DNA from 3 places in the Azotobacter salinestris genome. Region 1 is predicted to be linked to each of the others. Evidence: predicted binding sites of a transcription regulator. Region 1 holds the regulator's gene; each other region holds the start of a gene.
The links. The regulator sigma-54, encoded in region 1, starts transcription at its own class of promoters, with help from an activator protein. The targets are predictions, from matches to a motif close to ANTGGCATNNANNTTGCTNT.
Positions count from the first base shown of each region.

Region 2: a site for sigma-54 is predicted at 1,618-1,637, ahead of glnK (P-II family nitrogen regulator). Genes of this name have one in related genera too.
Region 3: a site for sigma-54 is predicted at 2,092-2,111, ahead of GCU53_RS19465 (circularly permuted type 2 ATP-grasp protein). Genes of this name have one in related genera too.

Region 1 is NZ_CP045302.1:1,545,031-1,548,301, reverse strand. It holds gene ptsN (PTS IIA-like nitrogen regulatory protein PtsN) at 1-290, opposite strand, end outside; gene hpf (ribosome hibernation-promoting factor, HPF/YfiA family) at 303-611, opposite strand; gene GCU53_RS07305 (RNA polymerase factor sigma-54) at 725-2,233, opposite strand; gene lptB (LPS export ABC transporter ATP-binding protein) at 2,365-3,090, opposite strand; gene lptA (lipopolysaccharide transport periplasmic protein LptA) at 3,090-3,271, opposite strand, start outside.
Region 2 is NZ_CP045302.1:3,221,743-3,225,013, reverse strand. It holds gene GCU53_RS14910 (ammonium transporter) at 1-1,089, opposite strand, end outside; gene glnK (P-II family nitrogen regulator) at 1,126-1,464, opposite strand; gene GCU53_RS14900 (accessory factor UbiK family protein) at 1,830-2,105, shown strand; gene GCU53_RS14895 (YifB family Mg chelatase-like AAA ATPase) at 2,137-3,271, shown strand, end outside.
Region 3 is NZ_CP045302.1:4,156,236-4,159,506, reverse strand. It holds gene GCU53_RS19470 (alpha-E domain-containing protein) at 1-638, opposite strand, end outside; gene GCU53_RS19465 (circularly permuted type 2 ATP-grasp protein) at 653-2,062, opposite strand; gene GCU53_RS19460 (DJ-1/PfpI family protein) at 2,453-3,040, opposite strand; gene GCU53_RS19455 (phospholipase D-like domain-containing protein) at 3,105-3,271, opposite strand, start outside.

The DNA.
Region 1 (3,271 bases):
GGTGCGGCATCGATGGCATCGAAGTCGATCGGCGCATCCAACCGCAGCAGGACGCTGATCGGAGCGGGGCAACCGGGCAGGCGGCAATGGGGGATGGCGATGCCGTTGCCAAAACCGGTCGAACCCAGTTTTTCACGAGCAATCAGGCTCTCGAAAATGGTCTGCTGATCCAGGTCGGGCATTTCGCGGGCGACCAGGGCAGCTATGTATTCGAGGGCGCGCTTCTTGCTTCCTCCCGGCACGTTCACCAGGGAACGGCCGGGGGTCAGAATGTCTTCGAGTCTGATCATGGGGCGAAGGAGTCAGCGGGCCGTAGCGCCCTGCTGGCGTTCGATCTGCTTTTCCTTGTGCTTGATCAGTTGACGGTCAAGCTTGTCGACGAGCAGGTCAATGGCCGCATACATGTCTTCATGCTCGGCGTTGGCGACCACTTCGGCGCCGGCGACATGCATGGTCGCCTCGATCTTCTGCTTGAGCTTCTCGACCGACATGATCACCTGGACATTGGTGATGCGGTCGAAATGGCGCTCGAGCCGGCTGATCTTCTCCTCGACATAGTCGCGTAGGGCGTCGGTCACATCCAGTTGATGTCCACTGATGTTGACTTGCATACCGCTTTCTCCTTGTTTCTATTTTGATGCAGGCTGACGGGCCTGCTACCGGTATACGCTGCTTCGAGTGGCCGCTGAGCGCTGCTGCCGTCTCGGCGGCCGACCCGATCCTGTTACATAAGTCGCTTGCGTTCGCTGGAAGGCGCGATGCTGAGCGATTCCCGGTATTTGGCGACTGTACGGCGAGCCACCTGTATGCCCTGCTCTTCCAGTAAACCAGCGATCTTGCTGTCGCTCAATGGCTTTTTCGGATTTTCCGCGGCGATCAGTTTCTTGATGATGGCGCGGATGGCCGTGGACGAGCACTCACCGCCTTCGGCGGTGCTGACGTGGCTGGAGAAGAAGTATTTCAGCTCGTAGATGCCGCGCGGAGTGTGCATGTATTTCTGGGTGGTGACCCGTGAGATGGTCGACTCGTGCATACCGACCGCCTCGGCGATGTCATGCAGCACCAGCGGTTTCATGGCCTCTTCGCCGTAGTCGAGAAAACCCCGTTGGTGCTCGACGATCTGCGTGGATACCTTCATCAGAGTTTCGTTGCGACTCTGCAGGCTCTTGATGAACCAGCGTGCCTCCTGCAGCTGGTTGCGCATGAAGGTGTTGTCGGCGCTGGCATCGGCACGTCTGATGAAACCGGCATAATGGGGGTTGATGCGCAGGCGCGGCACGGCCTCCTGGTTGAGCTCCACCAGCCAGCGGTCATTGTGCTTGCGCACGATGACATCGGGCACCACGTATTCGGGCTCGCTCGCCTCGATCTGGGCGCCGGGACGAGGATTCAGGCTCTGAATCAACTCGATCACCGGGCGCAGCTCCTCTTCCTTGAGTTTCATGCGTCGCATCAGTTGGGTGAAGTCGCGGTTGCCCAGCAGATCGAGATAGTCCTTGGCCAGTCGTTGCGCCTCTTCCAGCCAGGGGGTGTCGAGCGGCAGCTGACGCAGTTGCAGCAGCAGCGACTCGCTGAGATCGCGGGCGGCGACCCCCGCCGGCTCGAACTGCTGGATGCGGCGCAGCACCATTTCCACTTCGTCGAGTTCGATACCCAGCTCCGGATCCAGGGAGGCAAGGATTTCCTCCGGAGAGGCCTCCAGATAGCCGTCGCTGTTGATACTGTCGATCAGGGTGACGGCAATCAGGCGGTCGGTATCCGACATCGGGGCCAGGTTGAGCTGCCAGAGCAGATGGCTCTGCAGGCTCTCGCCCGTGGAGGTGCGGGTGGTGAAGTCCCACTCGTCTTCATCGCTGCTCGGCAGGCTGCTGGCACTGGTCTGGTAAATGTCTTCCCAAACGGTATCCACCGGCAGTTCGTTGGGAATGCGCTCGTGCCAGTCGCCATCCTCGAGGCTGCCGCCATCCTCGCTGGCCGTTACGCTTTCATAGCTTTCCTGGTAAGAGCCGGATGCGGTATCGATTGTCGACTGGTCGCCATGCTCGCCCAGCATATCCGGGCTGTCGTAGTCCTCTGCGTCTTCCTGACGTTCCAGCATGGGATTGGAGTCGAGGGCCTCCTGGACTTCCTGTTGCAGATCCAGGGTCGACAGTTGAAGCAGACGGATGGCTTGTTGCAGCTGCGGAGTCATCGTCAGCTGCTGACCCATCTTAAGGACTAGCGATGGTTTCATATTGTAGGAAGCACCATATTTGCCGAAGCATTCGCGTCAATCACTACGAGGCGACGATGCGCCTTTCTAAAGCAAATTCTATGCCTGATTATAACGGAATTTAACTGGTCTATCCCATTCAATGGCGCATTTCATAGTCGGAATTCGTGGCCGAGATAGACTTCCTGCACCAGTTTGTTGGTGAGGATGGCCTCGGCATCGCCTTCGGCTATCAGTTGTCCGTCGTTGACAATGTAGGCGGTTTCGCAGATATCAAGCGTTTCGCGAACGTTATGGTCGGTGATCAGGACGCCAATGCCCTTGTTCTTGAGGTGGTGGATGATCTGTTTGATGTCGTTCACTGAAATCGGGTCGACGCCGGCGAAGGGTTCGTCGAGCAGGATGAACTTCGGCGTGGTGGCGAGCGCGCGGGCAATCTCGACGCGACGCCGCTCTCCGCCCGAGAGGCTCATGCCGAGGCTGTCGCGAATGTGGCTGATGTGGAACTCCTGCAACAGGGCTTCGAGCGCCTGGCGGCGGCCTTCTCCATCGAGATCCTTGCGGGTTTCGAGGATCGCCATGATGTTGTCGGCCACGGTGAGCTTGCGGAAGATCGAGGCCTCCTGCGGCAGGTAACCGATGCCAGCCCGGGCACGGCCGTGCATGGGTAGATGGGTGACATCGTCCTGGTCGATCAGGATGCGTCCCTGGTCGGCGCGGACCAGGCCGACGATCATGTAGAAGCAAGTGGTCTTGCCGGCTCCGTTGGGGCCGAGCAGGCCGACGATCTGGCCGCTCTCGATGGAAAGGCTGACGTCGCGGACGACCTGACGGCCCTTGTAGCTCTTGGCCAGGTGCTGGGCTTTGAGGGTGGCCATTACTGGGTCTGTCCCGGCTGCTGTTTCTTTTTCGGTTGGATGACCATGTCGATTCGTGGCTTCGGGCTGGTTACCTTGGTCCCCGTGGCGCGGCCAGCATTGACGATCTGGCGCTGGGTATCGTAGACAATCTTCTCACCTTCGAAGGTATTGCCATCCTGGATCACGCGGGCCTTGTCGA
Region 2 (3,271 bases), 1.7 Mb from region 1:
GGTCAGCACCGCACCGACGATGCCGCCGACACCGTGCACGCCGAAGGCATCGAGGGAGTCGTCATAGCCGAAGCGACGCTTCACGGCGGTGGCGCTGTAGAAGCAGATCGCGCCGGACGCCAGGCCGATCACCAGGGCGCCCATCGGGCCGGCGGTACCGGCGGCCGGGGTGATGGCGACCAGGCCGGCGACCACGCCGGAGGCGATGCCCAGGGCGCTCGGCTTGCCGTGGGTCAGCCACTCGGCGGCCATCCAGGCCAGCGCCGCGGCAGCAGTGGCGATCTGGGTCACCAGCATGGCCATGCCGGCGGTGCCGTTGGCGGCGATCGCCGAACCGGCGTTGAAGCCGAACCAGCCGACCCACAGCATGGCTGCGCCGACCAGGGTGTAACCGAGGTTGTGCGGGGTCATGGCGACGCCCGGGTAGCCCTTGCGCTTGCCCAGCACTAGGCAGGCGACCAGGCCGGCGATACCGGCGTTGATGTGCACCACGGTGCCGCCGGCGAAGTCGAGCACGCCCCAGTCCCACATCAGCGCGCCGTCGCCGCTCCAGACCATGTGCGCGATCGGTGCGTAGACCAGCAGGAACCACACCGTCATGAACACCAGCATCGACGAGAACTTCATGCGCTCGGCGAAGGCACCGGCGATCAGCGCCGGGGTGATGATGGCGAAAGTCATCTGGAAGGTGATGAAGACGCTTTCGGGGAAGGTGCCGACCAGGCTGTCGGTGGTCAGGCCGCTGAGGAAGGCCTTGTCCAGACCGCCGACGAAGGAGCTGAAGTTGAGCACCCCCGCTTCCATGCCGGTGGTGTCGAAGGCCAGGCTATAGCCGAACAGGACCCAGAGTACGCTGATCAGGCCGGTGATGGCGAAGCACTGCATCATCACCGAGAGCAGGTTCTTCGCACGCACCATGCCGCCGTAGAACAGCGCCAGGCCGGGAATGGTCATGAACAGCACCAGCGCCGTGGCGGTCAACATCCAGGCGGTGTCGCCCGAATCCAGCGCAGCCTCCTGGGCACTGGCCATGACGGGCAGGAAGAGAGAAGAAAGGGCAGCAAGCCCTGCGCTTTTGCGCAGCGTCATTGATTATCTCCTGGGGCGAGGGGGGGGATCGTGGGCTCAGATCGCGTCGGTGCCGGTTTCACCGGTACGGATGCGGATGGCTTGTTCCAGATTGACGACGAAAATCTTGCCGTCACCGATCTTGCCGGTGTTGGCGGCCTTGGTGATGGCCTCGATGACATGGTCGAGCTGGCTGTCTTCGATGGCCACGTCGATCTTCACCTTGGGCAGGAAGTCGACCACGTACTCCGCCCCCCGATACAGCTCGGTATGGCCCTTCTGCCGACCGAACCCCTTGACCTCGGTGACGGTGATGCCCTGCACCCCAATCTCCGACAGCGATTCGCGTACGTCGTCCAGCTTGAACGGCTTGATGATGGCAGTGACTAGCTTCATGAAACGTATCTCCGTGTAGTGGACTTGCCCCAGGAATGAACGATCCCGATTCAAGTTTAAGCGCAGTGTTCGGCTTTCGCGTGACCGCCTCTGGCCGGCCCGCTCGGCGGCATCCGGCGTCTGGCCGACGCCTCAAGGTGCCCTGTCTTCGCAAAGGCAAAAATCATACCGCTATCGACAAACGGCCAAAACCCCTATCGTCGACATGGTTATGGATCTTTCGCCAGGCAGGCCGCGAAAAGATGTCGCACCCACCGGGTGCGCAACCGGCTGCGCCCTCGCACGAAAACCGTGCACGACACTGTGCGGCAGCCTTGCCGATGGCCCGTGTTACACTGGCGGCCGACTGATTCCGGAAACGCACCATGCTGCCGCCCAAAGCCCTGTTCGATACCCTCAGCACCCATGCCTCCCGCCTGTTCAGCGGCGAGACGCCGCTTCCGCCCCGCGAACTCGAGGCCCAGCTCAAGGCCTTGCTGCAGAGCGCCTTCGGCAAGCTCGATCTGGTCAGCCGGGAGGAATTCGACAGCCAGATGGCCGTCCTCGCCCGCACCCGCGCCCGCCTGGAGGCGCTGGAGGCGAAGGTCGCCGAACTCGAGGCACGCCTGGGCGAGCAGCCCCCCGCCCCGCCCGCGGCCTGACCGCGCGGGGAATGCGATCAAGGAGAGATCCGTGTCCCTGGCCATCGTCCACAGCCGCGCCCAGGTGGGCGTCGAGGCGCCCGCCGTCACCGTGGAGGCGCACCTGGCCAACGGCCTGCCGGCGCTGACCCTGGTCGGCCTGCCGGAAACCGCGGTCCGCGAGAGCAAAGACCGCGTGCGCAGCGCCATCCTCACCTCCGGCTTCGACTTCCCGGCGCGGCGCATCACCCTCAATCTGGCGCCCGCCGACCTGCCCAAGGACGGCGGCCGCTTCGACCTGGCCATCGCCCTGGGCATCCTCGCCGCCAGCGAGCAGTTGCCCGCCGAGGCCCTGGCCAGCCTGGAATGCCTGGGCGAGCTGGCCCTCTCCGGCAGCCTGCGCCCGGTCCGGGGCGTACTGCCCGCCGCGCTGGCTGCCCGCGCTGCCGGACGCACACTTGTGGTGCCGCAGGCGAACGCCGAGGAGGCCAGCCTCGCCTCGGGCCTGACCGTGCTGGCAGTCGACCACCTGCTGGAGCTGGCCGCACACCTGAACGGCCAGACGCTCCTTGCGCCCTACCAGGCCCAGGGCCTGCTGCGTCAGGCGCCACCCTATCCCGACCTCGCCGAAGTGCAGGGCCAGGCCGCGGCCAAGCGCGCCCTGCTGGTGGCCGCCGCCGGCTCTCACAATCTGCTTCTGAGCGGGCCTCCCGGAACCGGCAAGACCCTCCTGGCCAGCCGCCTGCCGGGCCTGCTGCCGCCCTTGGACGAACACGAGGCGCTGGAGGTGGCGGCGATTCATTCGGTGGCCGGCAGCGCGCCGCTCGCGGCCTGGCCGCAGCGGCCGTTCCGCCAGCCCCACCACAGCGCCTCGGGACCGGCGCTGGTCGGCGGTGGCAGCCGGCCGCGCCCCGGCGAGATCACCCTGGCGCACCAGGGCGTACTGTTTCTCGACGAGTTGCCGGAATTCGATCGCAAGGTGCTGGAGGTGCTGCGCGAGCCCCTGGAAAGCGGCGAGATCGTCATCGCCCGGGCCAGCGACAAGGTGCGCTTTCCAGCGCGCTTCCAGCTGGTCGCGGCGATGAACCCCTGCCCCTGCGGCTACCAAGGCGACCCCGCCGGCCGCTGCCGCTGCACCCCGGAGCAGATCCAGCGCTACCGTGCCAAGCTGTCCGGTCCGCTGCTCG
Region 3 (3,271 bases), 2.3 Mb from region 1:
GCAGTCAGCGCACGGAGCAGTGCGCTCCACTGGTAATAGGCGCGCGCCGAGCGATCGTTGGGGTCCTCGCTGTCCGCGCCGAGCAGCTCGTAGCGGGCATCGAGCAGACGCAGGGTGTTGTCGGCCCGCTCGATGAAGGTTCCCAGGCGGATGAAGCTGTACACGTCACCGCGCATCAGGGTTCCGTAGGTGGCACCGCGGAACAGGTGCGAACGCTCCTTGACCCACTCGCAGAAACGGCTGATGCCGTAGCCGCTCAGCCCCTGTTCGGCGAGGTCGAGCAAGGCCAGCCAGGTGGCGTTGATGTTCTCCCACATGTCGGCGGTGATCCGCCCGCGCACCGCATGGGCGTTGCTGCGCGCCCCGGCCAGGCAGTTGAACAGACTGGCCGGGTTGGTCGCGTCGAGGGCGAAGAAATTCAGCATGCGCTCGGCATGCAGTTCGCCATGGCGCTGCAGGTACTCCTCGAGGGTGCCGGTGATCAGCAGCGGCATGGCCAGTTCGTCGAGGCCGTTGCCGCGGCCATCCTGCGGCATCAGGGACAACGAGTAGCTGACGTCGAGCATCCGCGCGAGATTCTCGGCACGCTCCAGATAGCGCGACATCCAGTACAGATCGGCGGCGGTTCTACTTAACATGCTCGATAATTCCTTTAATCCTCAACGACCCAGGTGTCCTTGGTCCCGCCGCCCTGGGACGAGTTGACCACCAGTGAGCCTTCTCGCAGTGCCACGCGGGTGAGCCCACCGGGCACCAGACGGGTTTCACGGCCACTCAAGACGAAGGGCCGCAGATCAATGTGCCGCGGCGCGATGCCGCTTTCGACGAAGGTCGGACAGGTCGACAGACTCAGGGTCGGCTGGGCGATGTAGGCCTCGGGGCGCGCCTTGAGACGCTCGCGGAAGGCCTCGATCTCGGCCTTGGTGGCCGCCGGTCCCACCAGCATGCCGTAGCCGCCGGAGCCCTGGGTCTCCTTGACCACCAGCTCGGGCAGGTGGGCCAGGACATGGGACAGATCCTGCGGCTTGCGGCATTGCCAGGTCGGCACATTCTGCAGGATCGGCTCCTCGCCCAGGTAGAAACGGATCATGTCGGTGACATAGGGGTAGATCGACTTGTCGTCGGCCACCCCGGTGCCGATGGCGTTGGCCAGCACCACGTTGCCGCTGCGATAGGCCGACAGCAGCCCCGGCACGCCCAGCACCGACTCGGGATTGAAGGCCAGCGGATCGAGGAAGGCGTCGTCCAGCCGGCGGTAGATCACGTCCACCGGCTTGGCGCCGGCGGTGGTGCGCATGAACACCCGCTCGTCGCGGACGAACAGGTCGGCCCCCTCCACCAGCTCCACGCCCATCTCGCGGGCCAGGAAGGCGTGCTCGAAATAGGCGCTGTTGTAGCGTCCCGGCGTCAGCACCACCACGCTGGGATTGTCCAGCGGGCTGGAGCTCTTCAGGGTCTCCAGCAGCAGATTCGGATAGTGGTCGACGGGGGCGATGCGCTGGGCGGCGAACAGCTCGGGGAACAGCCGCATCATCATCTTGCGGTCTTCCAGCATGTAGCTGACGCCGCTCGGCGTGCGCAGGTTGTCCTCCAGCACATAGAAGGTGCCGTCGCCATCGCGCACCAGGTCGACCCCGGCGATGTGCGCGTAGATGTCGCGATGCAGGTCGAGCCCGTGCATCACCTGCTGGTAGCCGCTGTTGGACAGCACCTGCTCCGGCGGAATGATACCAGCCTTGAGGATGCGCTGATCGTGGTAGATGTCGGCGAGAAACAGGTTCAGTGCCTGGACCCGCTGGATGCACCCGGCCTCGATCCCGCGCCACTCGCTGGCGGGGATGCTGCGCGGGATGATGTCGAAGGGGATCAGGCGCTCGGTGCCCTGTGCGTCGCCATACAGGGTGAAGGTGATACCCGCTCGGTGAAACAGAAGATCGGCTTCGCGCCGGCGCTGGGCCAGCAGTTCCTGGGGAGTGTTCTCCAGCCAGTTGGCGAAGCCCCGGTAATGCGGCCGGCAGACGCCGTTCGCATCGTACATTTCGTCAAAAAATTGGCGATCCATGCATGCTCCTCGGCTGTGCACAGAAGGAATTCGCAAAGCTCATGCCAGTTGCCAAGTTCCTAGTCCTATCAATGGCTTGGAGATGTGCCGACGGTAGCGGCGACAAATCGGGAGCGGCTGAAGAGCCCATTCGGCTCCTCGTCCGTGTTGCTGTTCTTTCGATATTCACCGTCCCAAGCGATCCCGGCACACCGTCCGGCTTGCCGTATCGCACACAGGGATGGCAGAGTCGGGAGAGGCATGCACCAAAATAGCCTCATATCCCACAGGCAAGATCCATTGCGCACCAAAAAAATGCAACACCTGGCATAGGTTACCTGTTGGCCAGGCATTCGAGTGTGCCGCGGCGCCAGACTGGGGCACCGGCCTGACCGGTACCCGCGAAAGTTCCTAGCCCTCGTGGACGATCCGGGTACCCAGCAGGGCGATGAAGCTGCCCAGCCAGGCCGGATGCGCCGGCCAGGCCGGTGCCGTGACCAGATTGCCGTCCACATGCGCCTGATCCAGCGGAATATCCGCATACTCGCCGCCCGCCAGTCGCACCTCCGGAGCGCAGGCCGGATAGGCACTGCACGAACGCCCGTCGAGCACCCCGGCCGCCGCCAGCAGCTGGGCACCATGGCAAACGGCGGCGATCGGCTTGTTCGCCGAGGCGAAGGCCCGCACCAGTTCCAGCACGCGCTCGTCGAGACGCAGGTATTCGGGCGCCCGGCCGCCCGGAATCAGCAGCGCGTCGTAATCCTCGGCGCGCACCTGCTCAAAGTCGAAATTCAGGGCGAAGTTGTGCCCCGGCTTTTCGCTGTAGGTCTGATCGCCCTCGAAATCGTGAATGGCGGTGCGCACGCTCTGCCCGGCACTCTTGCCCGGGCACACGGCATGCACCCTATGGCCGACCATCAGCAGCGCCTGGAACGGCACCATGGTTTCGTAGTCTTCGGCGTAGTCGCCGACCAGCATGAGGATCTTCTTGGCGGACATGGGTAACTCCTGGACGAGACGAAGAAGCCCCACCCTACCCTGCCGCTTTCCGGCCGTCGACCACTCAACCGCCACGATCCAGCAGATCGACCACCAGCCGGTCCAGCCAGCCCCACAGCCTCTGGCGCAGCCGGCGATACCAGGGCCGGGCCTGCCATTGTTGCCGGTCCACCTCGTGGCTGACCTGGAAATCGGCCAGGAAACATTCGACCACTTCGGCGATGAAGGCCG